Regions from separate parts of the Pseudomonas sp. GCEP-101 genome, predicted to be linked through region 2. Evidence: riboswitches for the same ligand, from Rfam matches in the RefSeq annotation. Region 2 holds a riboswitch; each other region holds the start of a gene.

Region 1 (9,921 bases), 730 kb from region 2:
CGCAGGGTCAGCGGGCCGTCGCGGAAGTCGATGCGCAACTCGCCGTCGAGCACGATGAAGGTTTCGTCGGTGTCGGCGTGGCTGTGCCAGACGAAGTCGCCGTGCAGCTTCACGACCTTGAACTGGTAGTCGTTCATCTCGGCGATCACCCGCGGCTGCCAGGTGTCAGTGATGCGGCCGAGCTTGTCCTGCAGGTTGATCGGTTGGCGTTGGGTCACGGTGTGTTGCTCCTTGAAATCGGTCTGCCGACACTACGACCCGTCGGGCGAGCCATCTTGCAGGAACTTGCGCTTGGCTGTCGGTCGCCGCGGCGGGCTGGGCGGGGAAAAGCGCGCGACTATGCTCAGAGCATTGCGCTCGTTGCTGCTCGGAGATCGCCATGTCCACACCTTTTCCCGTTACCCGCCCCAGCGTCATTCCCTGCCTGCGCTACCGCGATGCGCCCCAGGCCATCGACTGGCTGTGCGCCACGTTCGGCTTCCAGCGGCAACTGGTGGTCGCCGATGACCACGGCGGTATCGCCCACGCGCAGTTGGCCCTGGCCGACGGCAGCGGGCTGGTGATGCTCGGCTCGCTGCACGACAACGAATACGGCCGGCTGATGCGCCAGCCCGACGAGATCGGCGGCTGCACCCAGAGCATCTACGTGGTGGTGAAAGACGCCGAAGTCGTGTATCGCGCGGCCGTCGACGCCGGCGCGCAGATCGTCATCGACATCAAGGACGAGGACTACGGCGGCCAGGGCTTCACCTGCCGCGACCCGGAAGGGCACATCTGGAGTTTCGGCACCTACGATCCCTGGCACTGAGGGCGCCCGCGCCGCGCCTGCAACATCCTGCCCAACCCCCGCGCTTGACGCTTTCCGCCAGCCGATGTTCAGATGCCTCCCGTTTCAGGTGCCCCCCGCCGCCGTGCGTGGGGTGAAACGGGAAGCCGGTGCGTCGCCTTCGTGCGATCAGTCCGGCGCTGCCCCCGCAACGGTAAGCGAGCGGAGCATCCACGAGGCCACTGTGCTCAGGCATGGGAAGGCGGATGTTCCACGACCCTCGCAAGCCCGGAGACCGGCCTGGAACCTGTTTGGCAAACCCGCGGTGGGCGGGCGTGAGCCGGTCCCCGGGCGCGCTCGTTCCGGGCCTCGCTGCGCCGCCTGCGAAATCCCGATTTCGAGGCGATCACCTTGCAACACTCTCCCGACCTGAACCGGCGCGCGCTGCGCTGGAGTCCCGTTCTGTTCCTCTGCACGCTCGGCTCGCCGCTCGCGGCGGCGCCACTGGACCTGGCCGACGAAGTCGTCAGCGCGCCATCGGTGGAATCCACCACGGTAGCCGACATGGCCCGCTACGGCAGCCGGCTTGAGGTCATCGACCGCCAGCAGATCGAACGCGCCGGCCCCGGCGCCGACCTCACCCGCGTGCTGCAGATGTATGTGCCCGGCCTGTTCGTCGCGCCGAAGAACGGCCCGTTCGATTACGGCACCTACTCGCTGCTGGGCGGACGCAACGACGACACGCTGATCCTGCTGGACGGTGTGCGCCTGAACAACCGCCTCTACGGCGGCATCTACCTCGATACCCTGCCGACCACCGCGGTGGAGCGCATCGAGGTGCTCAAGGGCGGCCAGGGCTTGCTGTTTGGCACGCAGGCGGTATCCGGGGTGATCAACATCATCACCCGCAGCGCGCGCAGCCGCGTGGCATCCGGGGAAGTGAACCTCGGCCTGGACACTTTCAAGGGCCGCAGCGGAGACGCCCGCGCCGAGCAGATCGTGCAGACCGGCCTGGGCGACCTCGGGCTGATGGCCTACGTCAGCCACAACCGCTCCGACGGCTACCAGCCGTACCGCGACCGCGACATGACCGACACGCTGAGCGACAAGCGCCGCTCCTACGACGTCAACGTGTTCGGCGCCAAGGCCATCCAGGCCATCGGTGAGGCCTCGCGGCTGGAGCTGTTCTACCAGAATGCCGACGCCGCGCTGGATTTCGCCCGGCCCACCGCCAACCGCCACACCCGCAACAACCGCGTGCAGCAGATCGCCACGGCGACCTTCCAGCAGCGCGTCGGCGACGACTTCAGCTGGTTCGCCAAGACCCACCTCAACGACTGGGACACCCGTTACGACCGCGTCTACAACCTGCAGGGCGGCGGCACCCAGGTGCTCAACCACAACGACTACTGGGGCTTCACCGACTGGGGCGCGCAGCTCGAAGGCAAGGCGACGCTGGCGGGCGGCCACGAACTGGTCCTGGGCAATGACAACCAGTGGTACAAGGGCCAGGACGATGTGCTGATCATCGACAACCAGCAGGCCGAGTCCCACGCGCTCTATGCCCAACTGCGGCCGAGCATCGCGGCGCTGCCCGACTGGCACCCGAGCCTGGGGGTGCGCCGCGAGGCGATCGCCGGCGGCGAGGGCGCCACCGTGTGGATGCTCACCTCGCTCTATGACCTCACCCGGCAGCTGAAGCTGCGCGGCCAGTTCGGCACCGCCTTCAAGCTGCCCACCGCCGAGCAGCTGTTCGTCAACGAACCGGGCGAGGAAGTCGGCAACCGCGACCTCAAGCCCGAGCGCAGCCGCAACGCCGAGCTGGGCCTGGACTACACCGGCGAGCTGTTCGACCAGCCGTGGAGCGGCAGCGTCACGCTGTTCCGCCGCGAGATCACCGACCTCATCACCCTCGCCGGCGACCAGTGGGTGAACGGCAACGGCGAGATCACCGTGCGCGGGGCCGAAGCCAGCGGCCAGTGGCAGCTCGGTCGGCGCTGGCAGCTCTGGGCCGACGCCACGCGCAACCTGGTGGACAGCCGCGAGGGCGTGGCGGTGAACAACATCCCGCAGTTCTTCGCCCGCCTGCGCCTGGGCTACGACGACAGCCAGTGGGGGGCGGGGCTTGCCACGCGCTATGTCGGCTCCATCGTCAGCGCCCAGGGGGATGACTACGGCCACTACACGGTGCTCGACGGCGACGCCTACCGCTACCTCGATGCCGCCCGCGCACACCGCCTGAGCCTGCTGCTGGAGAACCTGCTGGACCGCGACTACGCCACCGGCCGCACCAGCAACGGCCTCCGCCAGGTGGACAACCTTGGCCGGCCGCGCACGGCCGAGCTGCGCTACACCTTCAGCTTCTGATGAAGGCCATCCTGTTGGTCGGCCCGCTGGCCGGCGCCCAGGGCGAGCGCCTGCTCCGCGAGGTGTCGACGCGTCTGGCCGATGTCGAGTGCGTCGACACCGGCGACGGTTTCGAAGGGCTGTGGACGCGCCTGCGCGCGGGGTTTGCCGAGCGTCAAGACGTGCTGCTGGTGGACCTCGAACCGAGCGCTGATGGCGCCTACCTCGACTGGCTGTGCGCCGAAGTGGCGGCGCTGCAGGCGCATTATCCGCAGGCGCCGGTGGCGAACGTCACCGCCTCGGCGCTGGGCCGGCGCGGGCTGGAAGCGGCGGCGGTGCTGGCGGCGATCGAGGACCCGGCGCAGCGGCTGGAGTGCCGGGACGTCGGCGCCGTGCCCGCGCAGCCGGACTGGCGGGCGCCGCCGCCGCACCGCCGTCACCTGTTCCTCTGCACCGGGCCGCGCTGCGTGCGCCGCGGTGCGCTGCCACTGTGGAAGACCCTGCGCCGCGAGCTGGTCCGCCTCGATCTGCACGAGAATGCCGAGGGCGCCTTGCTGACCCGCACCGGCTGCCAGTTCCCGTGTAACCGCGGGCCGCTGCTGACGGTGTATCCCGAGCGGGTCTGGTATGGCCTGCGCAGCGACGAGCAGGTGTGCCGGGTGGTGGCCGAGCACCTGCGCGATGGCGTGCCCGTGGCGGAGCTGCGGGTGGACGAGCCATGAGGCGCCTGCTCTTGGTAGGAGCAAGCTCGCTCGCGAACCGCTTGACGCACAGTGGCTCGAAGGTAGGAGCGCGCCATGCGCGCGATCGCGGGCGTGGCCCGCTCCTACAGGGGGCGCTGCTGTTCGCAATCTTGCTTGCCACGACGACGGCCGCCGCACAGGACTACCGCAACTGCGCCCAGACCTGGCAGCTCGATCACCCGCCGCAGCGCATCCTCGCCCTCAACCAGCACGCCGCCGATTTGCTGCTGGAGCTGGGCGCCGGAAAGCGACTGATCGGCGTGGCCTACATCGATGACGACCTGGACGTCAGCGACGGCCATTATCGCGGCGTACCGCTGCTGGCGCGGCTGTATCCCTCGGCCGAAGCGGTGTACGCGCAGCGCCCGGACCTGGTGGTGGCCGGCTTCGCCTCGGCGTTCCGGCTGGGCAACCTGTCCCGCGGGGAACTGGCCGGCCACGGCGTCGCCAGCTACCTGCTGGAGGCCGGATGCGGCGTGTGGCAGGACGATCTGTTCGCGGGCGTCGAGACGGACCTGAGCACCTTGGGCAAGCTGCTCGACGAGCCACAACGGGCGCAGGAACTGATCCGCCGGCAACGCGCCGAACGGGCCGACGCCCGGCGCCTTTCCACCCGCCGGCAGCCGCTGGACGTCTTCTACCTCGACAGCGCCAGCAACGGGCTGGCCAGCCAGGGGCGGCGTGGCGTCGTCACCCAGCTGCTGCAGGCCGCCGGCGCCCGCAACCTGTTCGAGGACGTCGACCTGGGCAGCTTCACCGCCAATACCGAACAACTGCTGGCGCGCGACCCGGACGTCATCCTGCTGGCCGACGCGAGCTGGTCCACGGCCGCGCAGAAGATCCGCACGCTGCGTGCCGACCCGCTGCTCTCGCGCCTGCGCGCGGTGCGCGAGGGTCGCTTCGTGGCCTTGCCCTTCACCCACCTGTTCCCCGGCGTGCACAGCGGCCAGGCCGCCCGCGAATTGGCGCAGGCGTTGAACGGTTTCTGAGGGCGGCGCGGCTCGTCTGTTCGCCGCTCACTGTTCCTACCCAAGCACCGGTGCGCGTGTTAGAAAGCGCCCATCGATCAGGTGGAGGCTGTCATGGGCAAGGTGCGCGTTGGGGTGATTTTCGGTGGGCGTTCGGCGGAGCACGAGGTGTCCCTGCAATCGGCGAAGAACATCGTCGACGCGCTGGACCGCGAGCGTTTCGAACCGGTGCTGATCGGCATCGACAAGGAAGGCCGCTGGCACCTCAACGATGCCTCCGACTACCTGCTCAACCAGGAGAACCCGGCGCTGATCGCCCTCAACCGCTCCAACCGCGAGCTGGCCGTGGTGCCGGGCAAGGCCGAGCAGCAGCTGGTGGAAACCGGCAGCCGCCAGTTGCTCGACCATGTCGATGTGATCTTCCCCATCGTTCACGGCACCCAGGGCGAGGACGGCTGCCTGCAGGGCCTGTTGCGCATGGCCGACATCCCCTTCGTCGGCTCCGACGTGCTGGGCTCGGCCATCTGCATGGACAAGGACGTGAGCAAGCGCCTGCTGCGCGACGCCGGCCTCGCCATCACGCCCTTCCTCACCCTGACCCGCGCCAACGCCGCGCGCACGCCCTTCGCCGAGGCACAGCGCAAGCTCGGCCTGCCGCTGTTCATCAAGCCGGCGAACATGGGCTCCTCGGTGGGTGTGAGCAAGGTCGAGGACGAGGCGCAGTACGACGAAGCGGTTCGCCTGGCGCTGGCCTTCGACGACAAGGTGCTGGTGGAGGCCGCCGTGAAGGGCCGCGAGATCGAGTGCGCGGTACTGGGCAACGAGCAGCCGATCGCCAGCGGCTGCGGCGAGATCGTCGTGGGCAGCGGCTTCTACTCCTACGACAGCAAGTACATCGACGAGGACGCGGCCAAGGTCGTGGTACCCGCCGATATCCCCGTCGAGGCCAGTGAGCGCATCCGCCAGCTCGCCGTGGAGGCCTTCCTCGCCCTGGAGTGTTCGGGGCTGGCGCGGGTCGACGTGTTCCTCACCGACAGCGGCGAGGTGCTGATCAACGAATTGAACTCGCTGCCCGGCTTCACCCGCATCAGCATGTATCCCAAGCTGTGGCAGGCCGCCGGGATGACCTACAGCGAACTGGTCAGCCGCCTGGTCGACCTCGCTCTCGAGCGCCACGCCGCGCGCCGGAACCTGCAGACCAACCGCTGATCGCAAACCCGGCTCCTGCTTCTGCGCTACCCTGAGGGGCCGTTGCCCGGTTTCGGGCGGCTGGCCCCGTGTCCCCCTACACGCGCAACAAGGAGCACGCGATGAACACTGTGGTATTTGCCGACGGCACCGCCGTTCCCGCCATCGGCCAGGGCACCTGGCACATGGGCGAGGATCGCGCCCAGCGCAAGCGCGAGGTCGCTGCCCTGCGCGACGGCATCGAGCGCGGCCTGACGCTGATCGACACCGCCGAGATGTACGCCGAGGGTGGTGCGGAAGAGGTGGTCGGCGAGGCGCTGGCGGGCCTGCGCGACCAGGTCTTCCTGGTCAGCAAGGTGTACCCGCACAACGCCAGCCGGCGCGGCATCCCCGAGGCCTGCGAGCGCAGCCTGCGGCGCCTGGGCACCGACTGCCTGGACCTCTACCTGCTGCACTGGCGCGGCCAGTATCCGCTGGAGGAAACCGTCGAGGCCTTCGAACGCCTGCGTGAGGCGGGCAAGATCAGGCGCTGGGGCGTGTCCAACTTCGACCTCGACGACCTGCACGAACTCGGCGAGCCGGCCTGCGCCGCCAACCAGGTGCTCTACAGCCTGGAGGAACGCGGTATCGAATGGGACCTGCTGCCCTGGTGCCAGGAGCAGCGCATGCCGCTGATGGCCTACTGCCCGGTGGGCCAGGGCGGCAAGCTGCTGCGCCACCCGGTGCTGGCGGAGATCGCCGGCCGCCACGACGCCACCCCGGCGCGCGTGGCCCTGGCCTGGCTGATCCACCAGCCGGGCGTGATCGCCATTCCCAAGGCCGTGGAGCCGCTGCACATCCGCGATAACGCCGCCGCGCTGCACGTGCGCCTGACGCCGGAGGATATTGCAGCTCTCGACGCGGCCTTCCCGCCGCCCACGCGCAAGCGGCCGCTGGCGATGGTCTGACAGCGTGCCCCGGTCGTCGCTCGCCGGGGCGTGGCCGGGGCAGGGTGCTAGCCTTGCCCCATGGTCACCGGCCGGGAGGGCTGCAGCGATGAGCAACTACACGGCGGAGAGCGCCGCCATCAACCGCGTGCTGACGGACTACGTCGAGGGCATGACCTTTGGCGACGAGGCGCGGCTGCGCCTGGCCTTCCACCCGTCCTGCAAGATCATCGGCCACTACCATGGCGCGCTGGAGTGGGCCTCGCTGGACGAGTTCATCGGCGCGATCAAGGCTGAGTCGCCGCCCTCCGAGGGGGCGCCGCCGCCGTGGGAACTGAAGTCGCTGGACATCACCGGCGACAGCGCCGTGGCCAAGGTCACCGACGAATTCCTCGGCATGCACTTCACCGACTACCTGGCCCTGCTGCGCATCGGCAACGGCTGGCAGATCGTCAACAAGCTCTACTACCTGCACGAATGACGCGGAAACGCATCACCCTGCGCAGTACGCCGGAAACCCTGCTGATCACCCTCTACGCCAAGGCGAAGGAGAGCGAACTGCCGGATAGCCTGCTGCGTGATCGTTACTCCCGGCAGGCCGTGGAACAGATCGACTATGACTTCGCCCGCCTGCGCATCGGGCATGCCGGGCAGGTGGGCATCGCCCTGCGCGCCAAGCTGTTCGACGACCGGGGGCGCGACGTCCTGCGCCGCCTGGGCCGGCTGCTGCGCTATCGCTTCAGGCCAGCGGCCTGGGCGAATGGCCGGGCGGTGTTGCGCCTGCTTTACTGATGCGTCTACGACGACCGTGCACGGGAGCCGGCGATGAAGCTCGAGCCGTTGATGGAAATGAACGTGAAGGCCAGCGTGCCGCTGGAGATCGGCCGCGTGCCGCACGGCCAGCGCCTGATTTCCGCGGCCGGCGGCGGCACCTTCAAGGGGCAGCGGCTGAGCGGCGAGGTACTGCCCGGCGGCGGCGACTGGATCCTGGTGGACAGCGACGGCGGCTGGCACCTGGACGTACGCCTGGTGCTGCGCACCGACGACGGTGCGCGCATCCTCATGCAGCACAACGGCCTGCTGGTGGCCAATCCGAAGACCATCCACGCGGTGTCGCGGGGCGACAGCACGGACTACGGCGATACCTACTTCATGATCCAGCCGCGCTTCGAGGTCGGCGACGACCGCTACCGCTGGCTCAACCACCAACTGGCCGTGGGCGAGGGGCGGCTGGGGCCGGGGTGGGTGGAGTACCGCATCTTCTCGCTGAACAATTGACGCGGGCTTTCCCGCCTTCATCCGCTGTGCCGCCTGCTCGAGGGCTGCTTCGATCGCGTAGGCCGCTACCGCGACCTGCTGTTCGCGAGCAAGCTCGCTCCTACAGAGAGCGCACCGCTGCTAAACCTGTAGGAGCGAGCTTGCTCGCGAAACCACGTGGCACCTCGCTATCCTGTAGGAGCGGGCCATGCCCGCGATCACGCGTGTGGCAATCATTAGCCTTCGGGAGGCGGCTGCGCTCGCATCGCCCTTCGCCGTTGACCGCTGTTCGCGAGCAAGGACTAGGCGTCCCCCTCGGTCCTACAAAGAGCGCACCGCTGTCGAAACTGCAGGAGCTAGCTTGCTCGCGAACCCGCGTGATGCTCGCAGGAGCAACAGTCACGTTCGTGCCTGGGGGCTCCCTCTCCCTAACCCTCTCCCTGAAGGGAGAGGGGACCGTATGGAGCAGGTTGAAACCAAGGCGTCAGCCGCCACGGACAGCCCCTCTCCCTTCGGAGCAGGACGCGCTACCACGATGAGACGCCCCATCGCGGCGCCCGAGCGGCTGGACTAGAAACTCCGGCTCACACTGGCAACCACCGTGGCCGTGCACACGTCGCCGAAGCCGAACTGCGTGCGGCATTCGTTCTGCGAGAGGTCGGTGTCGAGGTAGCTCACCGCCCAGGTGAAGCCCAGCAGCTCGTGGCTCAGCTTGGCTTCCCACTCATGGTAGGTATCGCGGGTGCTGCCGTCCCCGGCGAGGTAGAGCGGGTCCTTGGCGTCGTTGCGGCCGTAGCGTACGCGCAGCTTGAACTCCGCCGGCAGCTCGGCGTTGTAGGCCAGGTAGGTGTAGAGGTTGGCCTGGTCTTCGCCGAAGTAGGTGGGGTAGTCCTTGCCATAGTAGGCCGCCACCTCGAAGCCGTAGGCGTGGAGGATGGCGTAGGTGTCGCTCTGGTTGAACTGGCTTTCCCTGGGATAGGCGTACTTGATGTAGCCCAGGTCCAGGGCGACATCGTCGTTGGCCTGCCAGTACCAGCCGCCGTAGTAATCCACTTCCTGGCGCGTCTTCAAACCCCCGCCGAAATCGACATTGGAGCTCCATACGCCCAGGTACGCGCCGGAGGCATGCTGCAGCGTGAGGCCGAGCTGGGCGGCCGGGTCGTTCTGCGTCTGCGAGATGCCGCGGGTGCGGTAGTCGCTGACCAGGGCGGTGTCGATCTGCAGGGCGAAGCCCTGGCCCAGTTCGACGGCCAGGACGGAGGTGAGCGGAGCGCACGCGAGCAGCGCGCCGACAAGCCATTGCGGGCGATTCATACGGGGTTCCCTTTGTTGTGATTGTCTGTGGGCAGCGGAAAAATCCCGCGCAGCGCCGGCCCTTCGGCATGGCCGAGGAGCGTCACGAAAGGGCTGGGCTGGCGGGCAAGGCGCCGGGGGTGTTCATGCCCCGGCGCAGGAGCCCGGCTCAGAGAGCCGGTTGGTCGTCGGCGCGGTAGACTTCGCGGCCTTCGAACAGGGTGTGGAGCACGCGGGCTTCGTCCAGTTGCTGGTCCGGCACGCTGAACACGTCGCGGTCGAGCACGACCATGTCGGCCTGCTTGCCCGGCGCCAGGGTGCCGATCTTGTCGGCCAGGCCGATGGTCTGCGCGGCGTTGCGGGTGTAGGCGTAGAACATGGTCTGGCGGTCCACGCGCTCGGCGGCGTTGAGCACGCCTTCCGCGCCCTGGCGG
Region 2 (9,921 bases):
ATGCGTTGGCCTTGTGGGCCGGAAAAACAAAAACCCCGGTCGGGTTGCCGACCGGGGTTTGAAGAATCTGTCTGGTTGGCGACCCTGCTTGCTAGGGCGCCTGTGGGGTATCAGGCGCGCCGTTGGCTAAACCAATACCCATAGAAGAAATAGCCGGCAGCAGCAGCCAGAACCTGCACGCGAGCAGCGACGGAGCCAATGGCACCGAGGCGGGCGAGGGACTGAATGGACAGGCTGGACGGCATGATGTTCTCCGTGGACGTGGGGCCAAGGTACTGCATCGCGCAGCGCCGATCAATGACTTGAAGCTATCGATCCGATGGAGACGGGTCGCACCTCCTACGCCCGGTTCGCTACCATGCACGGACGAAATCCGCAGGACATCCCCATGAGCGCCCTTCTCCATTTCCCACTGGCTGCCGTCGTCGGTGCCGATGAGCTGAAGCTGGCCCTGTGCCTGGCCGCCATCGACCCCGCCATTGGCGGCGTGCTGATCGAAGGGCCGCGCGGCATGGCCAAGTCCACCCTGGCGCGCGGCGTGGCCGACCTGCTGGACGGCGGGCGCTTCGTCACTCTGCCGTTGGGTGCCAGCGAGGAACGCATCGTCGGCACCCTCGACCTGGACGCGGCGCTGGGCGAAGGCCGCGCGCAGTTCTCCCCCGGCGTGCTGGCCCACGCCCACGGCGGCGTGCTCTATGTGGATGAGGTGAACCTGCTGCCCGACCACCTCGTCGACCTGCTGCTCGACGTGGCCGCCAGCGGGGTCAACCTGATCGAGCGCGACGGCCTGTCCCACAGCCACCCGGCGCGCTTCGTGCTGATCGGCACCATGAACCCCGAGGAAGGCGAGCTACGCCCGCAGCTGCTGGACCGCTTCGGCCTCAAGGTGCAATTGGAAGGCGCGCCCGCGCCGACCGCGCGCGCCGAGATCGTCCGCCGCCGCCTGGCCTTCGATGCCGATCCGCAGGCGTTCCTGGCGCACTGGCAGGGCGCGCAACTGGCCCTGCAACAGCGCTGCGCTGACGCGCGCCAGCACCTGGCTGCGATCCCCCTGGACGACGCCGCGCTGGAGACCATTGCACAGCGCTGCCACGCCGCCGGCGTCGACGGTCTGCGCGCGGACCTGGTCTGGCTGCGCGCCGCCCGTGCCCATGCCGCCTGGCGTGGCGCCAGCGCCATCGAGGCGCAGGACATCGATGCCGTGGAGCACTTCGCCCTCGCCCACCGCCGCCGCCATGCGCCGTCCCAACCGACCACGCCGCCGCAGTCCGCTTCCAGCCAGCCGCACGCACCGTCCTCTGCCTCCAACGGCGAAGGCCACTGGGGCGAACTGCCCGCGCAGAGCGTGGCCATGGGGGAGCGCCGGCAATTGACGGGCTGGCCAAAAAAGCCCTGAGCATCCGCCCGCGCCCGGCCCCAGGCGCGGATGCCACCCCCCGACCCGGCCAGCTCGCCGGCGGCCGCAGCGGCGCCCGCCAAGCGGGCGCGCACGGCCGCATCGACTGGCCCGCTACCCTGCGCAACGGCCGCCCGCAACGGCGCGCCGACCTGGTATTGCGCGCGCGCAGCCGCACGCCCGGCGAGCTCTGGCTGGTGATCGTCGACGCCTCTGCCAGCACCCGCCGCCACGGCGCCCTGGCCCAGGCCAAGGGCCTGCTCGCCGACACCTTCGAACAGGCCTACCGGCAGCGCGCGCGCCTCGCCGTGCTGCACGCCACCGGCGCGCAACCGCGCTGGTTGTGGCAAGGCCAGAAGGCTTCTGGCCAGCTGCAGCAATGGCTGGCACAACTCGGCGCCGGCGGTGGCACCCCGCTGATCGAAGCCCTCGGGCAAGCCCGCGAATGGCTGGACCAGCGCCAGCGCCAAAAGCCGGCCGAACACCAGCGCCTGCTGGTGCTGACCGATGGCCGCCTGCGCGACTGGCCGACGCTGCAGCCGCTGAACTGCCCGACGGTGCTGGTGGATATCGAAGGCGGCGGCGTGCGACTGGGCAGGGCCAGGAAGCTGGCGGTAGAGCTTGAGGCGGACTATCGGCCGATCAGCGAGCTTTCAGCGAAAACTCGCTGAAAGCTCCCTCACCCTAACCCTCTCCCGGAGGGAGAGGGGACTGCCCCGAGCGATTCATCTACCCCGAACAAGCCGGCTGACGTCCATAAAAACACGTTACGCCGAACGTCCCCCTCCCCCCTTGGGGAGACGACTGCATGGAGGCAGGAGATAGAGCAACGCTGGATGCCAAAGCCGAGGGCTGGGGTGAGGGGTTGATGCGTCAGGGCATTGCCTCAAGGCTCCCCATTGCGCCCATGCACCTGGAACCCCGGGCGCTCGCTCAGCCGCTCGTAGTAGGCCGCCACCGCCGGCAGCTCCGGGCGCTGCATGGGCGTCAGGTACCAGCGGTTCACCGACAGGCCGAGTACCACATCGGCGAGGCTGAAGCAGGCGCCGGCGACGAAGGCACCGGTGCGCTCCAGCTGCCGATCCAGCAGCGCCATGCAGTGATTCCACTGCGCCTCGCTCAAGGCGATGGCGGATTCGTCGGTGTGGCTCGGGCTGTTGCGCACCCGGGCCATGAATGCGTAGCGCCAGGCAGTGTTCAGTTCGGTGGCCTGCCAGCCCATCCACTGCTCCACCAATGCCCGCTCGCGCGGTGCGGTGGGCAGCAACTCGTCCAGCGGGTACTGGGTGGCGAGGTAGCCGCAGATGGCATTGGACTCCCAGAGCACGAAGTCGCCGTCGATCAGCACCGGCACCATCGCATTGGGATTGAGCGCGATGAATTCCGCCGAGGCGGTGGAACGAAAACCCGTGCCCCAGTCTTCCCGTTCGTAGGGCAGGTTCAGCTCGGCGCAGGTCCAGAGGACCTTGCGCACGTTGATGGATGAAGCGCGGCCGAGGATTCGCAGCATTGGTGTCACTCCCTGTGAAAACCGGGGCCCAGCTTAGAGGCCAGCGGGGCGCCGGAAAAGCATCGCGACAACGTTCGTAGGATCGAGGGGGACGCCGAGTTCGTGCTCGCGAACCACTACGAAGCTGTGAACACCGCCGCGCCGGGTCGTTCAATGGAACCGTCCGGGTGGCTCGGTGGCAGAGGGGCGACCTGCGGCAATGCGCGACACGAGGGTTCGCGAGCACGCTCGCTCCTACCTGAAGCATCGCACCTGCGCTCTCCCCCGCCCTGGCTGCGCGCCCCGCTCCGAAGGGAGAGGGTTAGGGAGAGGGAAATACACGCACGGATTTTCAGATGAAGACAGTTGCCTACGACAGGCCGCGCTCCAGCGCCGCCCACAGCGACTCGACGCTGTCGAACTCCCGGTCCACCGCGGGCAACACCGGCCGCGCCAGGATCAGCACCGGCACGCCGCGCTCGCGGGCGACCTGCAGCTTCGGCTCGGTGGCCTGGCTGCCGCTGTTCTTGCTCACCAGTACGTCAGTGCCCAGGCGGGTGAACAGGTCGCGCTCGCCGTCGAGGGAGAACGGCCCGCGCGCGCCCAGTACGTCGGCGCGCGCGTTGCCGGGCAGGCTTTGCAGGCAGCGCACGGTCCAGTGCTGGTGGGCGGGAATCTCGTCCAGGTGTTCCAGCGGCTCGCGGCCCAGGGTGAACAGCGGGCGCCTGAATGGTTCCAGCGCCTGGATCAGCGCTGGCCAACCGGCCACCTCGCGCCAGTCATCATCGGCGCCCGCCTGCCAACCCGGGCGCCGCAGCGCCCAGCAGGGCACGCCGGCCAGCTGCGCAGCACAGGCGGCGTTGGCGCTGATCTGCGCGGCGTAGGGATGGGTGGCGTCCAGCAGCAGGTCGAAGCCGCGCTGGCGGATGAAGTCCGCGAGGCCTTCGGCGCCGCCGTAACCGCCCACCCGCACCTCACAGGCGAGGTCGTCCGGCACCTTACCGAGGCCGGCGAGGCTGTACAGGTGCTGCGGCCCAAGACGGCGCGCAATGGCCAGCGCCTCGCCGATGCCGCCCAGCAGCAATACTCGCTTCATCGCACCTCCAGGGCCTCGCCCACCAGGTTGCCCTGGCGGTCGATGGCGAAGACTTCCAGCGTCACTTCGGCGGGCACGATGCGCCGGGCAAAAGCCAGCGCGCGGGCGCAGACGGCATCGCCCAGCGCTATGCCCTCGGCGCGGCACAGCGCCAGTGCCTGCTGGCTGGTATTGGCGTCGCGCATGCGCTGTTGCAGTTGCGCCGACGCGCCGATGTCCGCCGCCCACTGGGCCAGCTGCGGCAGGTCGATGCTGGAGTGGCGGCTGTGCAGGTCCATGTGGCCGGCGGCGAGCTTGCTGATCTTGCCGAAGCCGCCGCAGACGCTGAAGCGCTCCACCGGCACCTTGCGCAGGTGCTTGAGCGCGGCGCCGGCAAAATCGCCCATCTCGATCAGCGCGGTGTCGTCGAAGCCGTAGCGACGGCGCATGGCGTCCTCGCTGGCGTTGCCGGTGCAGGCGGCCAGGTGGCGGAAGCCGTTGGCGCGGGCGACGTCGATACCCTGCTGGATCGAGGCGATGTAGGCCGAGCAGGAGAACGGCCGGACGATGCCGGTGGTGCCCAGGATCGACAGGCCGCCGAGGATGCCCAGGCGCGGGTTCATGGTCTTGAGCGCCAGCTCGGCGCCGCCTTCGATATTGATCGTGACGTCGAAGCCGCCGGTGTAGCCGCACTCCGCCGCCAGCGCGGCGAGGTTGGCCTGCATCATCTGCCGCGGCACCGGGTTGATCGCCGGCTCGCCCACCGCCAGCACCAGCCCCGGCTTGGTGACGGTGCCGACACCTTCGCCCGCCCGGAAGCGTACGCCCGGCTCGGCGCTCAAGGTGACGCGGGCAAAGACCAGCGCACCGTGGGTCACGTCCGGGTCGTCGCCGGCATCCTTCAGCGTGCCGGCTTCGGCACCCTCGGCGATGAGCCGGCAGAACGCCAGGCGCAGCGTCGCGCTGCGCTCTTTGGGCAGGGATATCTGTACCGCGTCGAGCGCCTCACCCGTCAGCAGCAGGCGCGCCGCCGCCAAGCTGGTGGCCGTGGCGCAGCTGCCGGTGGTGTAGCCGCTGCGCAGCGGGCGGGGTGCTTCGGAAGTCTCTTCGCGCATCGTCAGTCGGCCAGAGGCTTGCACACGTCCAGCAGGGTGATCGGCAACGCCGCACGCCAGGTATCGAAGCCGCCCAGCGGCTGGGCCTGAGACACCGACAGCCGGGTCAGCTCGCCACCGATGCGGGCGCGCCAGCTCAGCAGCAGGGACTCGCTCTGCAGCGTGACGGCATTGGCCACCAGCCGGCCGCCGGGCTTGAGCTGCTCCCAGCACTGTTCGAACACGCCGGGCAGGGTCACGCCGCCGCCGATGAAGATCGCATCGGGCCGCTCCAGCCCCTGCAAGGCTTCCGGCGCCGCGCCGCAGACCAGTTGCAGCGCCGGCACGCCAAGCGCATCGCGGTTGAAGCGGATATGTTCCTGACGCCCTTCGTTGGCTTCGATGGCCAGGGTGCGGCAGCTCGGGTGCGCGCGCATCCATTCGATGCCGATGGAGCCGCAACCGGCGCCGACGTCCCACAGCAGCTCGCCCGGCCGGGGCGCCAGCCGCGCCAGGGTGACGGCGCGCACGTCGCGCTTGGTCAGTTGGCCGTCATGGCGGTAGGCGTCGTCCGGCAGGCCGGTGGTCAATGGCAGGCGAATCGCCTCGGCGCCCGCCGCGCACTGCACCGCGACCAGGTTCAGCGCAGCGGTCTCGCTCGTCGACCAGTCGCTGGCGAGCCCGTCGATGCGTCGTTCGGCATCACCGCCCAGGTGCTCCAGCACGCTGAGGCGGCTGGCACCGAACCCCCGCTCGCGCAGCAGCGCGGCGATGGCGGCCGGGCTGCTGCCATCGTTGCTGAGGATCAGCAGCTTCGCGCTATCGTGAATCTGCGCATGGAGGGCGGCCAAGGGGCGTGCCACCAGCGAGAGCAGCGTGCAGTCCTGCAATGCCCAGCCCAGCCGCGCCGCGGCCAGGGAGGCGGAGGACGGCGCGGGAAGCACGAGCATTTCCTCGGATGGTACCTGCCGGGCGAGGCTCGCGCCGACGCCGAACAGCATCGGGTCGCCGCTGGCCAGCACGCAGGTGGGCTCACCTCGCCGGCGCAGCACCGGCTCCAGGCTGAACGGGCTCGGCCAGGCCTGGCGGCGGGCGCCCAGGCAAGGCGGCAGCAGGTCCAGCTGGCGCGGCGCGCCGATCACTTCGCTGGCGGCGAGCAGGGCGCGGCGCGCGGCCTTGCCGAGGCCGGCATAGCCGTCCTCGCCGATGCCGACGATGGTCAGCCAGGGCGTCATGAAATGTCCTCTGGGGTGCGACGATCGATCCGACGGGCAGGCTTTTCCTGACGTCGGGCAAAGCAGGCATAATACCCGCTTCGTCGGTGCTCGTAGGACGCTTCGCCTTTCACGGTGGGTTTCCCAGAGCCGAAGAGGGAACACGGTTAAGCCGTGGCTGCCCCCGCAACTGTAAGCAGCGAGTCCGCGCAATGCGGCGGCACGAGAACGATGTTCCGTGCCGCCGGCCAGGCCACTGGGCAACCGGGAAGGCCGCGCTGGATGAGGACCTGCCAGCCAGGAGACCTGCCGACGAAACCAGTCGCGCGTGCAGACATCGAGCGGGGTGTATCGGTGTCGTGAAATCCCCTGTGGGGATTCGCAGGTCACCGCGACCCAGCCCTGGTGACCACCGTGCACGACTCCTCCGCTCTGCCCGTCCGCCCGCATGCCTGCCCCGGCCTGCTGCGTATCGTGGCCTCCCGCGATGGCGGCATCTGCCGCATCAAGCTGCCGTGCGGGCAACTCGATGCCACCGCCGCGCGCGCCATTGCCCTGGCCGCCGAGCGCCACGCCGGCGGCGTTCTGGAAGCGACCAACCGCGCCAACCTGCAGATCCGCGGCGTGCACGCCGGCGCCGAAAGCGCGCTTAGCCGTGACCTGCTGGCGGCCGGCCTCGGCCCCCGCGAGCTGGCGGCGGACGACGTGCGCAACCTGCTGGTCAGCCCGGCGCTGGGCCTGGACCCTGGCAGCGCTTTCGATGCCAGTCCGCTCGCCCGCCAGTTGCTCGACCTGCTGGAACGCACCCCGCGCTTCCACGGCCTGTCGCCCAAGTTCGGCATCCAGCTGGACGCCGGCGAAGCGCTGGCGATGCTGGAGCATCCCAACGATATCTGGCTGTCGGCCATGTCCGCCGACGCCGCGCCGCTGTTCGCCGTCGGCCTGGCCGGCTGCCCGCCGCAGCGCGCCACCGATCGCCCTGCCCTCGCCGCTGTGACCGCCGCACAGGTGCCCGTGCTGGTGGACACCCTGCTGCACCTGTTCCTCGATCTCGCCGGCGACGGCCAGACGCGCCTGCGCCACCTGCGCGAGATGCTGCGCGACGACCTGCTGCTGGAGCGCCTGCAACAGCGCCTGCCGTTCGAACTGCAGCTCGGACCGGCTGTGGATAACTGGCGGCGTCCTGCACCACGGGCGTTCGGCCACCTCGGGATTCATCCGCAACGCCTGCCGGACCACGCCATGATCGGCGCGGGATTCGTCCTCGGACGCCTCGACAGCACCACCCTCTTCGGCCTGGCCGATCTCGCCGAACGCTTCAGCGGCGGACAGCTGCGCCTGACACCGTGGCAGAGCCTCATCCTGCCCGATGTGGCGCAGGCCGACGCTGCCGTGGTGCTGGGTGCGCTGGCCAACCTCGGCCTGCTGGTGGATGCCGCGCAGCCGCTCTCGCGCCTGGTCGCCTGCAGTGGCTCCAGCGGTTGCGCCCGCGGGCTGGCCGACACCAAGGCCGACGCCCTGCGCCTGGCCGAACGCCTGCGCCATGCGCCGCCCGCCGGCGTGCACCTGTGCGGCTGCCCGCGCTCCTGCGCCGCCGCCCACGTGGCCCCCTACACCCTGCTGGCCGTCGCCGACGGCCGCTATGACCTGTTCCGTCGCGCCGATGGCCTGGCCGGCTTCGGCCACCCGCTGGCGCGCAACCTGTCCCTCGAGGCCGCCGGCGATCTACTGGCCGCCCCCGGAGTCTCCATCGATGCTTGATTACATTCGCGACGGCCTGGCGATCTACCGCCAATCCTTCGCCACTATTCGCGCGGAAGCCGATCTGTCCGCCATCCCCGCGGACCTTGAGAAACTCGCCGTGCGGGTGATCCACGCCTGCGGCATGGTCGACGTCGTCCAGGACCTGCGCTTCTCCGCGGGCGCCGGGGCCATCGGCAGGGCGGCGCTATCCGCCGGCGCGCCGATCCTCTGCGATGCGCGGATGGTCGCCGAGGGCATCACCCGTGCGCGCCTGCCGGCGCACAACGAGGTGATCTGCACGCTCAACGATCCGGATGTTCCGGCGCTGGCCCGCGAGCTGGGCAACACGCGCTCGGCAGTGGCGCTGGAGCATTGGCGCGAACACCTGGAAGGCAGCGTGGTAGTGATCGGCAACGCCCCGACCGCCCTCTTCTACCTGCTCGAAATGCTCGACGCCGGCGCACCGAAACCGGCGCTGATTCTCGGCTTCCCGGTGGGCTTCGTCGGTGCCATGGAGTCCAAGGACGCCCTCGCTGCCGACAGCCGCGGCGTGCCCTACGTGATCGTGCGCGGCCGCCGTGGCGGCAGCGCGATGGCCGCCGCGGCCGTCAACGCCCTGGCCACGGAGGTGGAGTGATGACCGGCCGCCTCATCGGCCTGGGCGTAGGCCCCGGCGACCCGGAACTGCTGACCCTCAAGGCCCTGCGCCTGCTGCGCGCGTCCCCGGTGATCGGCTACTTCGTGGCCAAGGCCAAGCACCATGCCGGCCAGGGTGGCAACGCCTTCGCCATCATCGAGCAACACCTGCTCGATGAGCAGCAGCGCCTGCCGCTGGTCTACCCGGTGACCACCGAGAAGCTGGAGCCGCCGTTGACCTACGAAGGGGTGATCAGCGACTTCTACGACACCGCCGCCCAGCAAGTGGCGATGCACCTGGATGCCGGCCGCGACGTGGCGGTGATCTGCGAGGGCGATCCGTTCTTCTACGGCTCGTACATGTACCTGCATGACCGTCTTTCAGAGCGGTATGACACCGAAGTCGTACCCGGCGTCTGCTCGATGCTCGGCAGCGCGGCGGTGCTCGGCGTGCCGCTGGTGTATCGCAACCAGAGCCTGTCGGTGCTGTCCGGCGTCCTGCCGGAAGAGGAACTCAAGCGCCGCCTGGCCGACGCCGACGCGGCGGTGGTGATGAAGCTCGGCCGCAACTTCGACAAGGTCCGCCGCGTGCTGCACGAGCTGGGCCGCGACGGCGGCGCGCACTACGTCGAGCGCGCCACCATGCGCGAGCAGCGCATCGTTGCGCTGGACGAGGTCGACCCGATGGCCTCGCCGTACTTCTCGATGATCGTCATCCCCGGCCAGCGGTGGAACGGCTGATGCGCGCGGCCATCGTCATTCTCGGCCAGGGCGCGCTGGCCACGGCGCGGCGCCTGCAGGGCATTTATCCACAGGCGCGTGTGCTGGGCCTGAAGGACCGCGTCGAAGGTGCCGACGAGTCCTACGCGAACTTCGGCGACACCCTGCGCCAGCTCTACCGCGACGGCACCCCGATCATCGCCCTGTGCGCCGCCGGCATCGTCATCCGCACCCTCGCCCCGTTGCTCATCGAGAAGGGCGGGGAACCGCCGGTGCTGGCCGTCGCCGAAGACGGTAGCGCCGTGGTGCCGCTGCTTGGCGGGCTCGGCGGGGTGAACCGCATGGCTCGCGAGATGGCCGCCGCGCTGGAGGTGCCCCCGGCCATCACCACCAGCGGCGAACTGCGCTTCGGCGCCTGCCTGCTCGATCCGCCTCCGGGCTACGCGCTGGCGGACATCGAACAAGGCAAGCGCTTCGTTTCCGACCTGCTGGGCGGCGATAGCCTGCGCATCGAAGGCGACGCGCCCTGGCTGGACGAGCTGGACCTGCCACTG
Region 3 (9,921 bases), 860 kb from region 2:
CGATCACCTCGACCTTGCGCGCGACGCCCTGCGGGTCCAGCCCGGTGCCGGGGCCCACCAGCGCCTGCGCCGGCTCGTCCAGCAAGGCGCAGGCCAGGGCCGCCGCGGAGCTGGTGTTGCCGATGCCCATTTCGCCGCCGATGAACAGCTCCGCGCCAGCCTGTTGCGCGCGGCGCGCCGATTCGCGGCCGGTCTCCAGGGCGATCAGGCACTGGGCGGCGGTCATCGCCGGCTCCCGGGTGAAGTTCGCGGTGCCGGCGCCCACCATCACGTGCAGCACGCCCGGCAGCGGCTCCAGCGGCGTGGCGGTGCCGAGGTCGATCACCTCCAGGCGCGCATCAAGGTCGCGGGCCAGCACGCTGATCGCCGCACCGCCGCGCACGAAGTTGCGCAACATCTCGACGGTCACCGCCTGCGGATAGGCCGACACGCCCTCCGCCACCACGCCGTGGTCACCGGCGAACAGGGCGATCCAGAGGTGCTCCAGGCCCGGCCGCTCGCGGCCCTGCAGGCCGGCCAGGCGGATGGTTTCTTCTTCCAGCCGGCCCAGCGCGCCGCGCGGCTTGGTCAGCTGGTCCTGGCGCGCAGCGGCCTTGTCCTGCGCCACGCGGTCGATCGGCTGGGTCGATTGCAGCCACCATTGCAGACTCATAACGCTTCCCCCTTGAGCACCATGGGCAGGCCGGCGACGGTGAACACCACGCGCTCGCTGACCTCGGCCAGCGACTGGTGCAACCAGCCGGCCTCGTCGACATATCGGCGGCTGAGCTCGCCCATCGGCACCACGCCCAGCCCGGTTTCGTTGCTGACCAGGAGGATGCGCCCGGGCAGTTGCGGCAGGGTTTCCAGCAGGGCATCGATCTCGCCGCGCAGGCGCCAGCCGTCTTCATGGATCAGCAGGTTGGTGACCCACAGGGTCAGGCAATCCACCAGCACGCACTGCTGCGGCGCCGCCAGGCGCTCCAGCGCATCGGCCAGGGCCAGCGGCTCCTCCACCAGGCCCCAGTGTGCGGGGCGGCGCTCGCGATGCTGGAGGATGCGCGTGGACATCTCGCCATCGCCGGCCTGGGCCGTGGCGACGTAGGTGACCGGCAGGCCGCTTTCCAGCGCCAGGCGCTCGGCCAGGCGGCTCTTGCCCGAACGGGCGCCGCCGAGGATCAGTTCAAGCATATTGTCTCCGCGCAAACCATGACCTGTAGGAGCGAGCTTGCTCGCGAACGTTTTTTGCCGGCCACGTCAGTGTCGTGCGGTTCGCGAGCAAGGACTGGGGCGTCCCCCTCGGTCCTACGAAAAGCTGCCGTAAGGCGCATAACGCCCCAAGCGTTATCCGCCGAAACGTTGGCAAGCAGAAGCGGCGGATAACCGCGAACGGTTATCCGCCCTACAGTCCGCACAGCCGCCTCAGTTTTTCCGTATCCAGATGCGCCTCGACCTGGTCGGCCAGGCGCTCGATGTCGCGTTCGCGCAGGGCGTGGTAGTCGATGCCCTGCACCTCGCGCAGGCCGGCCCAGCGCAGCAGCGCCGAGCTGGCGGCGGCGGACTCGAACAGGCCGTGCAGATAGGTCCCCATCACCTGCCCGTCCTCGCTGAGCGCACCGTCGCTGCGGCCGTCGCTCAGGCGCACGGCCGGGTTCGACAGGGCCGGGCCTTCGCTGACGCCGGCATGAATCTCATAGCCGCTCACCGGGGCGTCTTCCAACGCCAGCCGGCCGCTGACATTGCGCAGCTGCTTCTCCGGCTCCAGCACGGTGTGGAAGTCCAGCAGGCCCAGGCCGTCGCTCTCCCCTGCCGCGCCCTCCAGGCCGTGCGGGTCGGCAAGGCGCCGGCCGAGCATCTGCAAACCGCCGCAGATGCCCAGCAGCTTGCCGCCATAGCGCAGGTGACGGCGGATCGCCTCATCCCAACCCTGGGCGCGGAGGAAGGCCAGGTCCGGCCGCACGCTCTTGGAGCCGGGCAGGATGATCAGGTCCGCCGGCGGGATCGGCTGGCCGGGGCCGACGAAGGTCAGCTCCACCTGGGGGTGCAGGCGCAACGGGTCGAAATCGGTGTGGTTGCTGATGCGCGGCAGTACCGGCACCACCACGCGCAGGCGCTCGCCGCTCTTGGCGGCCTGGCGAGTGTCGATGGCGTCCTCGGCCTCCAGGTGGAAATCCATGAGGTACGGCAGCACGCCGAGCACCGGCACGCCGGTGCGCTCCTCCAGCCAGTCGAGGCCGTTCTGCAGCAGCGCGATGTCGCCGCGGAAGCGGTTGATGACGAAGCCCTTCACCCGTGCCTGTTCGCTCTCGCTGAGCAACTCCAGCGTGCCGACCAGATGGGCGAACACACCGCCGCGGTCGATGTCGGCAATCAGGATTACCGGGCAGTCCACCGCCTCGGCGAAGCCCATGTTGGCGATGTCGTTGGCGCGCAGGTTGATCTCCGCCGGCGAGCCCGCACCCTCCACCATCACCACGGGATACTGCGCGCAGAGGCGCCGGTGGGATTCGAGCACCGCCTGCATCGCCACGCGTTTGTAGTCGTGGTAGGCCACGGCGTTCATGCTGGTCACCGCGCGGCCGTGGATGATCACCTGGGCGCCGGTGTCGCTGTTGGGCTTGAGCAGCACCGGGTTCATGTCGGTGTGCGGCGCCAGGTGGCAGGCCTGCGCCTGGACCGCCTGGGCGCGGCCGATCTCGCCGCCGTCGTCGGTGACCGCGCTGTTGAGCGCCATGTTCTGCGGCTTGAACGGCGCCACCGCCACGCCCTGCCGGCGCAGCCAGCGGCACAGTGCGGTCACCAGGGTGCTCTTGCCGGCATCGGAGGTCGTGCCCTGCACCATCAGCGTGCTCACCGCAGGCTCTCCATCTGGTTGAAGGTGCGCAGGCCGTGCTCCAGGCGCTCCCAGCCCTTCTCGTCCGGCGGCAGCCCGAAGCGCAGGCTTGCCGGGGTTTCGAACAGGCGCACCAGAATGCCCTGGCGCGCCAGGTGATCGCGCAGCGCCTGGGCGCGCATCGATACCACCCACTGGAACAGCGCCGTGCCGCCCTGTGGGGCGAAGCCGTGCTCGCCGAGCACCCCGGCCAGCCGCCGGCTGCCGTCATGCAGGTCGCGGCGGCGCTGGATCTGCTCCTGGAACTCGCCCAGCACCGCCTGGGCTATCCAGCGCGTCGGGCCGTTCACCGACCAGGGGCCGAGCAGCTTCGCCAGGCTCTCCAGCAGGCGCGGCTCGGCGAAGGCGAAGCCCAGGCGCGCGCCGGCCAGGCCGAAGAACTTGCCGAAGGAGCGCAGCACGATCAGCCCTGGCCGGCTGGCGCAACTGGGCGCCAGACTGTGCTCGGGCGTGCAGTCCATGAAGGCTTCGTCCACCACCAGCCAGCCGCCACGCTCCAGCAGGCGCGCATGCCATTCCAGCAGCACGCCGGCATCGATGCGCCGGCCGGTGGGGTTGTTCGGGTTGACCACCACCAGCACGTCGAAGCGCTCCAGGTGATGGGGCACTTCCTGGTCGCTGACCTCGCGCAGGATGTGCCCGGCGGCACGCCAGGCCTCGGCGTGCTCGGCATAACAGGGCGACACCACGCCAACCTTGCCCGGCCGGCGCAGGCGCGGCAGCAGCTGGATCGCCGCCTGGCTGCCGGGCAGCGGCAGCAGCTTCTCGGCGCCGTAGTAGCGGCGCGCGGCGGCTTCCAGGCCGTCGCCGTCTTCGGGCAGGCGCATCCAGGCGGCGGCCGGCACGCTGGGCAGCGCCCAGGGCCAGGGCGAAATGCCGGTGGACAGGTCCAGCCACTCGGCGAGTGGAATGCCGTATTGCTGCGCCGCTTTGCGCAGCCGTCCGCCATGTTCGAGCATCAGAGCACTCCGAGGATGAGGATGACCGCCAGCCACAGCAGCACGCCCTGGCGCACCAGGGCCAGCGCGCGCCAGATGTCCGCGGCGGTCGGCGCCGGGCCGTCGCCCAGTTGCGGGCGTTGGTGCAGCTCGCCGTGGTAGCGGGCGGAGCCGCCGAGGGACACGCCCAGCGCGCCCGCGCCGGCCGCCATCACCGGGCCGGCGTTGGGGCTGTCCCACTGCGGCGCCTGCGTGCGCCAGCAGCGCAGGGCGAGGCGGGTGTGGCCGAGCAGCGCGTAGGTGCAGGCCACCAGGCGCGCCGGGATGTAGTTGAGCACGTCGTCGATCTTCGCCGCGGCCCAGCCGAAGCGCTCGAAGCGCGCGTTGCGGTAGCCCCACATGGCGTCGAGGGTGTTGCTCAGGCGATAGAGCACCACGCCCGGCGCGCCCGCCACGGCGAACCAGAACAGCGCGGCGTAGACGGCGTCGCTGCCGTTCTCCAGCACCGATTCGGTGGCGGCGCGGGCCACGGCGGTGTCATCCAGTTCGGCGGTTTCGCGGCTGACCATGTACCCCACGCGCAGCCGGGCTTCGCTGAGGTCACCGGCACGCAGAGCCAGCGCCACCGGCTCGGCATGTTCGCCCAGGCTGCGCAGGCCCAGCGCGGCGTACAGCGCCAGCGCCTGGACGACCCAGCCGACGCAGGGCAACAGGCTGAGCAGCAGTGCGATCAGGGTCAGCGGGATGACGGCGATGATCCAGGCGGTGACACCGTGGCTGCGCCAGGCGAGGCCGGGGGTGTCGCTTCCTGAGATTTCGGAGCAGGTGGGAGGCCCCTCTCCCCCGCCCTCTGACTGGGCGTCCCCCCCATGAAGGGAGAGGGAGTTAGTCTGGAGCTGCAGGCCAGCAGTGCGCTCGCCGGAAGCCTCGAAATTTGGCACAGCTCGACTATCCCCTCCCCCTTCGGAGCGGGGCGCGCAGCCAGGGTTAGGGAGAGGGGGCTTTTCGGTGCTATCCGCCACTCGCGAACGATTGAACCGCCGCTCCAGCCGATCCGCCAGGCGCCCGAAGGCCACCAGCGGGTGCCAGCGCTTCGGCTCGCCCAGCAGGGCATCCAGCGCCACGCCAAGGACGCTCAGCAGGGCCAGGCTCATGGCTGCTCTCCCCAGCGGTTCTCGAACAGCAGCTCGCTGAGCGCGCGAGGTTGGCGCCAGCCTTCCAGGGCCAGCATCGGCGCCGGGTAGAACTCGCTGACCGGGCCGAGGCAGATCACCGCCACGGCCTCGGCCCCCGCCGGCAGGCCGAGCAGTTCGCCCAGCGCCGCCGGGTCGAACAGCGACACCCAGCCCATGCCCAGCCCCTCGGCCCGCGAGGCCAGCCAGAGGTTCTGGATGGCGCAGGACAGCGAGGCCAGGTCCATGTTCGGCAGCGTGCGACGGCCGAAGACGTGCGCCTCGCGGCCATCCATCAGCGCGGCCACCAGCACTTCGGCGCAATCCAGCACGCCCTCGACCTTGAGCCGCATGAATTCGTCGGAACGTTCGCCCAATGCCTCGGCAGTGCGCACGCGCTCCGCTTCCACCAGCCCGTGGATCGACTGGCGCAGCGCCCGCGAGGTGACGCGGATGAAGCGCCACGGCTGCATCAGGCCGACGCTGGGCGCCTGGTGCGCAGCTTCGAGCAGGCGCGCGAGCAGGTCGGGCGCCACCTCGCCGCCACAGAAGTGGCGCATGTCGCGGCGCTCGGCGATGGCGCGGTAGAGCGCGGCGCGCTCCTCAGGGCTGTAGGCGTGCTCGGTCATGGTCTCAGCAGCGCGGCGGCGGCGTCCGGGTCGGACGGCAGGTAGAAGTGGATATAGGACGCGGTGAGCCGGCCGCGGCGGAACACCGCTTCGGCCACCGGTTTGCCGTTGGGGCAGACGCCACGGGCCAGCGGCGCGTCGCCGCTCTCCAGCAGCGAATGGTGGAAGGTGTGCCCGCGCAGGGTGCCTTCGGGCAGCTTCACCGCCTGCAACGCCAACGCGGCGAGGCGTTTCTGCATGCGCGCCTCGCCAGGCAGCAGGCCGACCAGCGCGGCGCGCTCGCCGGCCACGTCGGTCAGCGCGTCGAGCAGATAGAGCATGCCGCCGCACTCGGCGAGGATCGGCTTGCCCCTCGCGTGGTGCGCGTGGATGGCCCGGGCCATGGCGCGGTTTTCCGCCAGCGCCGGCAAGTGCAGCTCCGGGTAGCCACCGGGCAGGTAGAGGCTGTCCACCGCCGGCAAGGCCTCGTCACGCAGCGGCGAGAAGAACAACAGCTCGGCGCCCAGCTCGCGCAACAGATCAAGGTTGGCCTGGTAGAGGAAGGCGAAAGCATTGTCTCGCGCGACGCCGATACGCACGCCATCAAGGCGCGGCGACGCGCGGCGCGGCGCGGGCGCGGCAAAGCTCACCGGCGCCGGCAGCTCGGTACTGGCGCTGGCGGCCAGGGCATCGGCGGCGGCGTCCAGGCGGGCGTCGAGGTCGGCCAGCTCGTCGGCCTGCACCAGGCCGAGGTGGCGGCTGGGCAGCTCCACTTCGGTATCGCGCGGCAGCGCGCCGTACCAGCGGATCCACTCCGGCAGGCTGTCGCGCACCAGGTCGCGGTGACGCTGGCTGCCGATGCGGTTGGCAAGCACGCCGGAGAACGGCAGGTCGCTCTGGTAGGTTGCCATGCCGACGGCCATGGCGCCGAAGGTTTGCGCCATGGACTGGCCATTGATCACCGCCATCACCGGCACGGCGAAACGCCGCGCCAGGTCGGCGGCCGAGGGCGAGCCGTCGAACAGGCCCATCACCCCTTCGATGAGAATCAGGTCGGCCTCGCCGGCCGCTTCCCAGAGCAGGCGACGGCTCTCTTCCTCGCCGACCATCCACAGATCCAGCTGGTAGACCGGCGCGGCACTGGCGCGGGCGAGGATCATCGGATCGAGAAAATCCGGGCCGCACTTGAACACCCGCACGGTGCGCCCGAGGCGCGTGTGCAGGCGCGCCAGGGCGGCGGTCACGGTGGTCTTGCCCTGGCCCGAGGCGGGGGCGGCGATCAGCAGTGCGGGGCATTGGCGCGCCGTCATCGGGAGCGCTCCCCATGGTGAGTAAAGAGCACCCTCACCCCAGCCCTCTCCCAGGGGGAGAGGGGGCCGTTCGGCGTGCCGCGATCCATTGGTGCTCGCCAGCAACTGTTCTGTGGGAGCGCAACGGCAGCGTAGTCGTCAATCGACTGATGGCATTGCAGCAGGACGCACCCAACTGCTCCCTCTCCCCTCGGGAGAGAGCTGGGGTGAGGGCGAGCCCCGTACATCAGAACTCCACCCCTTTCTGCGCCTTGATGCCGGCCTTGAAGGCATGTTTCACCAGGCCCATCTCGGTCACGGTGTCGGCGGCCTCGACCATCGCCGGCTGCACGCCACGGCCGGTGGCGACCACGTGCTGCATGGGCGGGCGCGCAGCGATATCGGCCAGCACGGTGTCCAGTTCCAGGTAACCGTGCTTGAGCGCGATGTTCACTTCGTCCAGCACCACCAGGCCGACCTGCGGATCGCCGAGCAACTGGCGGGCGACGTCCCACGCGGCCTGGGCCTTGGCGATGTCGCGCTGGCGGTCCTGGGTTTCCCAGGTGAAGCCTTCGCCCATCACGTGGAAGCTGACTTCCTCGGGGAAGCGGCGGAAGAACGCTTCCTCCCCGGTCGTCGCGGCGCCCTTGATGAACTGCACCACGCCCACCTTCATGCCGTGCCCCAGGGCACGGGCGACCATGCCGAAGGCCGCGCTGCTCTTGCCCTTGCCGTTGCCGCTGTTGACCAGGAACACCCCGCGCTCGCCCTGGGCCTGGGCGATCTTCTCGTCGATCACCGCCTTCTTGCGCTGCATGCGCGAACGATGGCGCTCGTCCTTGTCCGGGGATTCAGTCATGGCAGGGGACTCCTGAAAGGCAATGCACGAGCGTCGGCCTGCCGGCCAGGTGGCAGCGCGCGGGAAGAGGAAAAAGCAGGGACGCACCGCCGGCGCACGACGGCGCCACGCGGTAGTGGCCGCCCAGCGCAAAGGCTGGCGACCCGGGGAATAGGGATTTCACCTGAAGGATTCTCCGCCGCTCTCACCCGCGCGGCACTGACCAGTCGGGGCAGACGGAGGACGGCAACGCGCGGCGCGATGCGCCGACGTCGGCAGCGCCTCCCGCGATGCCATGCGATGCAGCAGGCCGGTCTCCGGGCTTGCGAGTGGAAGCGCCTGGCGTTTCCCAAGGAACCGCGCCTTCCCATGCAGGAGCACAGTGGCGGAATGCGGTTCGAAGCTCGCTTACCGTTGCGGGGGCAGCGCCGGAATGGTCGATTGCGCATCGACGTCACCGGCTTCCCTGTTTCACTCGCGGCTTGCGCCGAGAGCACCTGAAGCAGGCGCGCAGCTTAGTGGCTGGCGCAGGCCACGGTCAATTGCGCCGTTCGGCCAGGCCGATACCGGCGAGCAGCGAGAAGGTCTCGCGCGGCATCTCGTGGCACCAGCGCACCCAGATGGCACGCAGTTGGCCTACCGCGGCCCGCGCCTGGCGACGCGCACCTTCGTCCAGCCAGGGATTGGCCTGCAGCGCGTGCAACAGCACCTGCTCCACCTCGTCCAGGGCCTGTTCGCGATGGCGGCGCGGCCCGCCATCGAGCAGCAGTTGCCGCAGGCGCGCCAGGTAGGCCTCGCGTGCCCGCCGCAACGGCCCGCGCGCCTGGCTCAGGCTGTCGCGCAGGAACAACAGCTCATCGGCCATGCCCAGCACGAACAACCCGCCCCGCCAACGGGCGCGGCGCTCCTCCGGCAGGCTGTCCTGGTAGCGCATCAGGCGCAACAGGCGGTCCGCGCTGCGGCCATCGAACCACCCTTCCAGCTTCGCCAGCGGGCCGCGGGTCAGCCAGGCGAGGTCGGCCAGCAGTGCGCCCAGCACCCGCCGGTAGTGGCGCTGGCCCGGCCGCAGTTCGACGAGACTGAACACCAGCACGGCAAACCCCACTCCCAGCACGGTGGCCAGTGCGCCATTGAGGAAGTGGTCGAGGTCATAGACCATCTGGTTGCTCGGCCCCACGTTCTTGACGAAGAAGATGCAGAACGCCGAGGCCACCGCCGCGATGGGCGGCCGGGTCATGCACAGCGCAGCGATGAACAGCGGCACGCCCAGCACGCCATACAGCGCGGCGAAGCCCTCGCACAGCGGCAGAATCAATAGCAAGGCGACGGCGGCGACCGGAATCGATATCACGATGCCGCGCAGGAAGTTCAGGCCGGCGGCGGCTGGATTGTCGCGACTGGCGAAGAGGCTCAGCACCACGCCGGTGATGGACGCCGCGCCCAGGCCACTGGGCCAGGCCGTCACCACCCAGAAACCCGCGATGCAGAGGAAGGCCAGTGCGCTGCGCACGCCCGCCAATACGCCGCGCTCGATGTCCCGGTGCCAGATGATCGGTGTCGGCGCGCCCGGCACCGCTTCGCCGTAGACCAGCGCCTCCAGGCTGCGCCGCGACTGGCTGGCGCGCTCGACCACGGCCAGCAGGTGCTGCAGGTAACTGCGCGCCGGGGCGGTCTCTGCACGCTCCAGCGCGCTCGCCAGACGCGCCTTGCAACCGGCGAAATCCGGCTGGCCTTCCGCATCCAGGCAGTCGCGCACCTGCTCGCGCCACGGGAGCAGCGACGGCGCGTCAGGCGCGTCGAGCAACCGTCCTTCCCGCGCTGCGCGGCGGGCGGAGCGCAACAACCCGAGCAAATCGGCGTTCAGCGCACGCAGCGCCGACACCCGCAGGCGCCCGCTCGGGCCTTCGAACCAGGCCTGCTCCTGGCGGCCATCCAGCTCCAGAATGCTGCCCAGCGTGGCGATCAGCGGGCCGCGCTCATCGCTGCCGAGCATTTCCGTGGAGGCGGCCTTCAGCGCCGCCGACCAGACCTTGCGCGCCTGCTCCAGCAGCTGCTGCTCGGTGCTTCGCGGCCACAGCAGCATGCTGAACAGGGAGGCGCAGACGATGCCCAGGCTGATCTCCGAACACCGCGCCACGGCCTGGTCGAATACCGTCAAGGGCGCCGCCGACGCCGGCAAGGCCACCACGGCGGCGGTATAGCCG

Evidence for each region. A riboswitch is a leader RNA that binds a small molecule or an ion and turns the genes downstream of it on or off. The one in region 2 is predicted to bind cobalamin.
Region 1: it holds a riboswitch for cobalamin, as region 2 does, so the genes downstream of both, N0B71_RS15015 (TonB-dependent receptor plug domain-containing protein) here and cobG (precorrin-3B synthase) in region 2, are expected to answer to the same signal.
Region 3: it holds a riboswitch for cobalamin, as region 2 does, so the genes downstream of both, cobO (cob(I)yrinic acid a,c-diamide adenosyltransferase) here and cobG (precorrin-3B synthase) in region 2, are expected to answer to the same signal.

The regions. Positions count from the first base shown of each region.
Region 1 covers NZ_CP104011.1:3,284,033-3,293,953, forward strand. The annotation lists gene N0B71_RS15005 (cupin domain-containing protein) at 1-218, opposite strand, end outside; gene N0B71_RS15010 (VOC family protein) at 380-808, shown strand; cobalamin riboswitch at 878-1,084, shown strand; gene N0B71_RS15015 (TonB-dependent receptor plug domain-containing protein) at 1,178-3,133, shown strand; gene N0B71_RS15020 ((2Fe-2S) ferredoxin domain-containing protein) at 3,133-3,834, shown strand; gene N0B71_RS15025 (ABC transporter substrate-binding protein) at 3,966-4,844, shown strand; gene ddlA (D-alanine--D-alanine ligase) at 4,938-6,032, shown strand; gene N0B71_RS15035 (aldo/keto reductase) at 6,134-6,958, shown strand; gene N0B71_RS15040 (nuclear transport factor 2 family protein) at 7,047-7,418, shown strand; gene N0B71_RS15045 (hypothetical protein) at 7,415-7,729, shown strand; gene N0B71_RS15050 (DUF3237 domain-containing protein) at 7,763-8,215, shown strand; gene N0B71_RS15055 (TorF family putative porin) at 8,765-9,508, opposite strand; gene N0B71_RS15060 (amidohydrolase) at 9,657-9,921, opposite strand, start outside.
Region 2 covers NZ_CP104011.1:2,557,329-2,567,249, reverse strand. The annotation lists gene N0B71_RS11730 (hypothetical protein) at 111-245, opposite strand; gene N0B71_RS11725 (ATP-binding protein) at 389-1,396, shown strand; gene N0B71_RS11720 (vWA domain-containing protein) at 1,378-2,067, shown strand; gene N0B71_RS11715 (glutathione S-transferase family protein) at 2,283-2,906, opposite strand; gene N0B71_RS11710 (cobalt-precorrin-6A reductase) at 3,256-3,981, opposite strand; gene N0B71_RS11705 (cobalt-precorrin-5B (C(1))-methyltransferase) at 3,978-5,075, opposite strand; gene cbiE (precorrin-6y C5,15-methyltransferase (decarboxylating) subunit CbiE) at 5,078-6,289, opposite strand; cobalamin riboswitch at 6,357-6,596, shown strand; gene cobG (precorrin-3B synthase) at 6,683-8,029, shown strand; gene N0B71_RS11690 (precorrin-8X methylmutase) at 8,022-8,648, shown strand; gene N0B71_RS11685 (precorrin-2 C(20)-methyltransferase) at 8,648-9,388, shown strand; gene cobJ (precorrin-3B C(17)-methyltransferase) at 9,388-9,921, shown strand, end outside.
Region 3 covers NZ_CP104011.1:3,416,575-3,426,495, reverse strand. The annotation lists gene cobT (nicotinate-nucleotide--dimethylbenzimidazole phosphoribosyltransferase) at 1-652, opposite strand, end outside; gene cobU (bifunctional adenosylcobinamide kinase/adenosylcobinamide-phosphate guanylyltransferase) at 649-1,170, opposite strand; gene N0B71_RS15690 (cobyric acid synthase) at 1,382-2,821, opposite strand; gene cobD (threonine-phosphate decarboxylase CobD) at 2,830-3,831, opposite strand; gene cbiB (adenosylcobinamide-phosphate synthase CbiB) at 3,831-4,964, opposite strand; gene bluB (5,6-dimethylbenzimidazole synthase) at 4,961-5,611, opposite strand; gene N0B71_RS15665 (cobyrinate a,c-diamide synthase) at 5,608-6,900, opposite strand; gene cobO (cob(I)yrinic acid a,c-diamide adenosyltransferase) at 7,127-7,738, opposite strand; cobalamin riboswitch at 8,009-8,233, opposite strand; gene N0B71_RS15655 (FUSC family protein) at 8,256-9,921, opposite strand, start outside.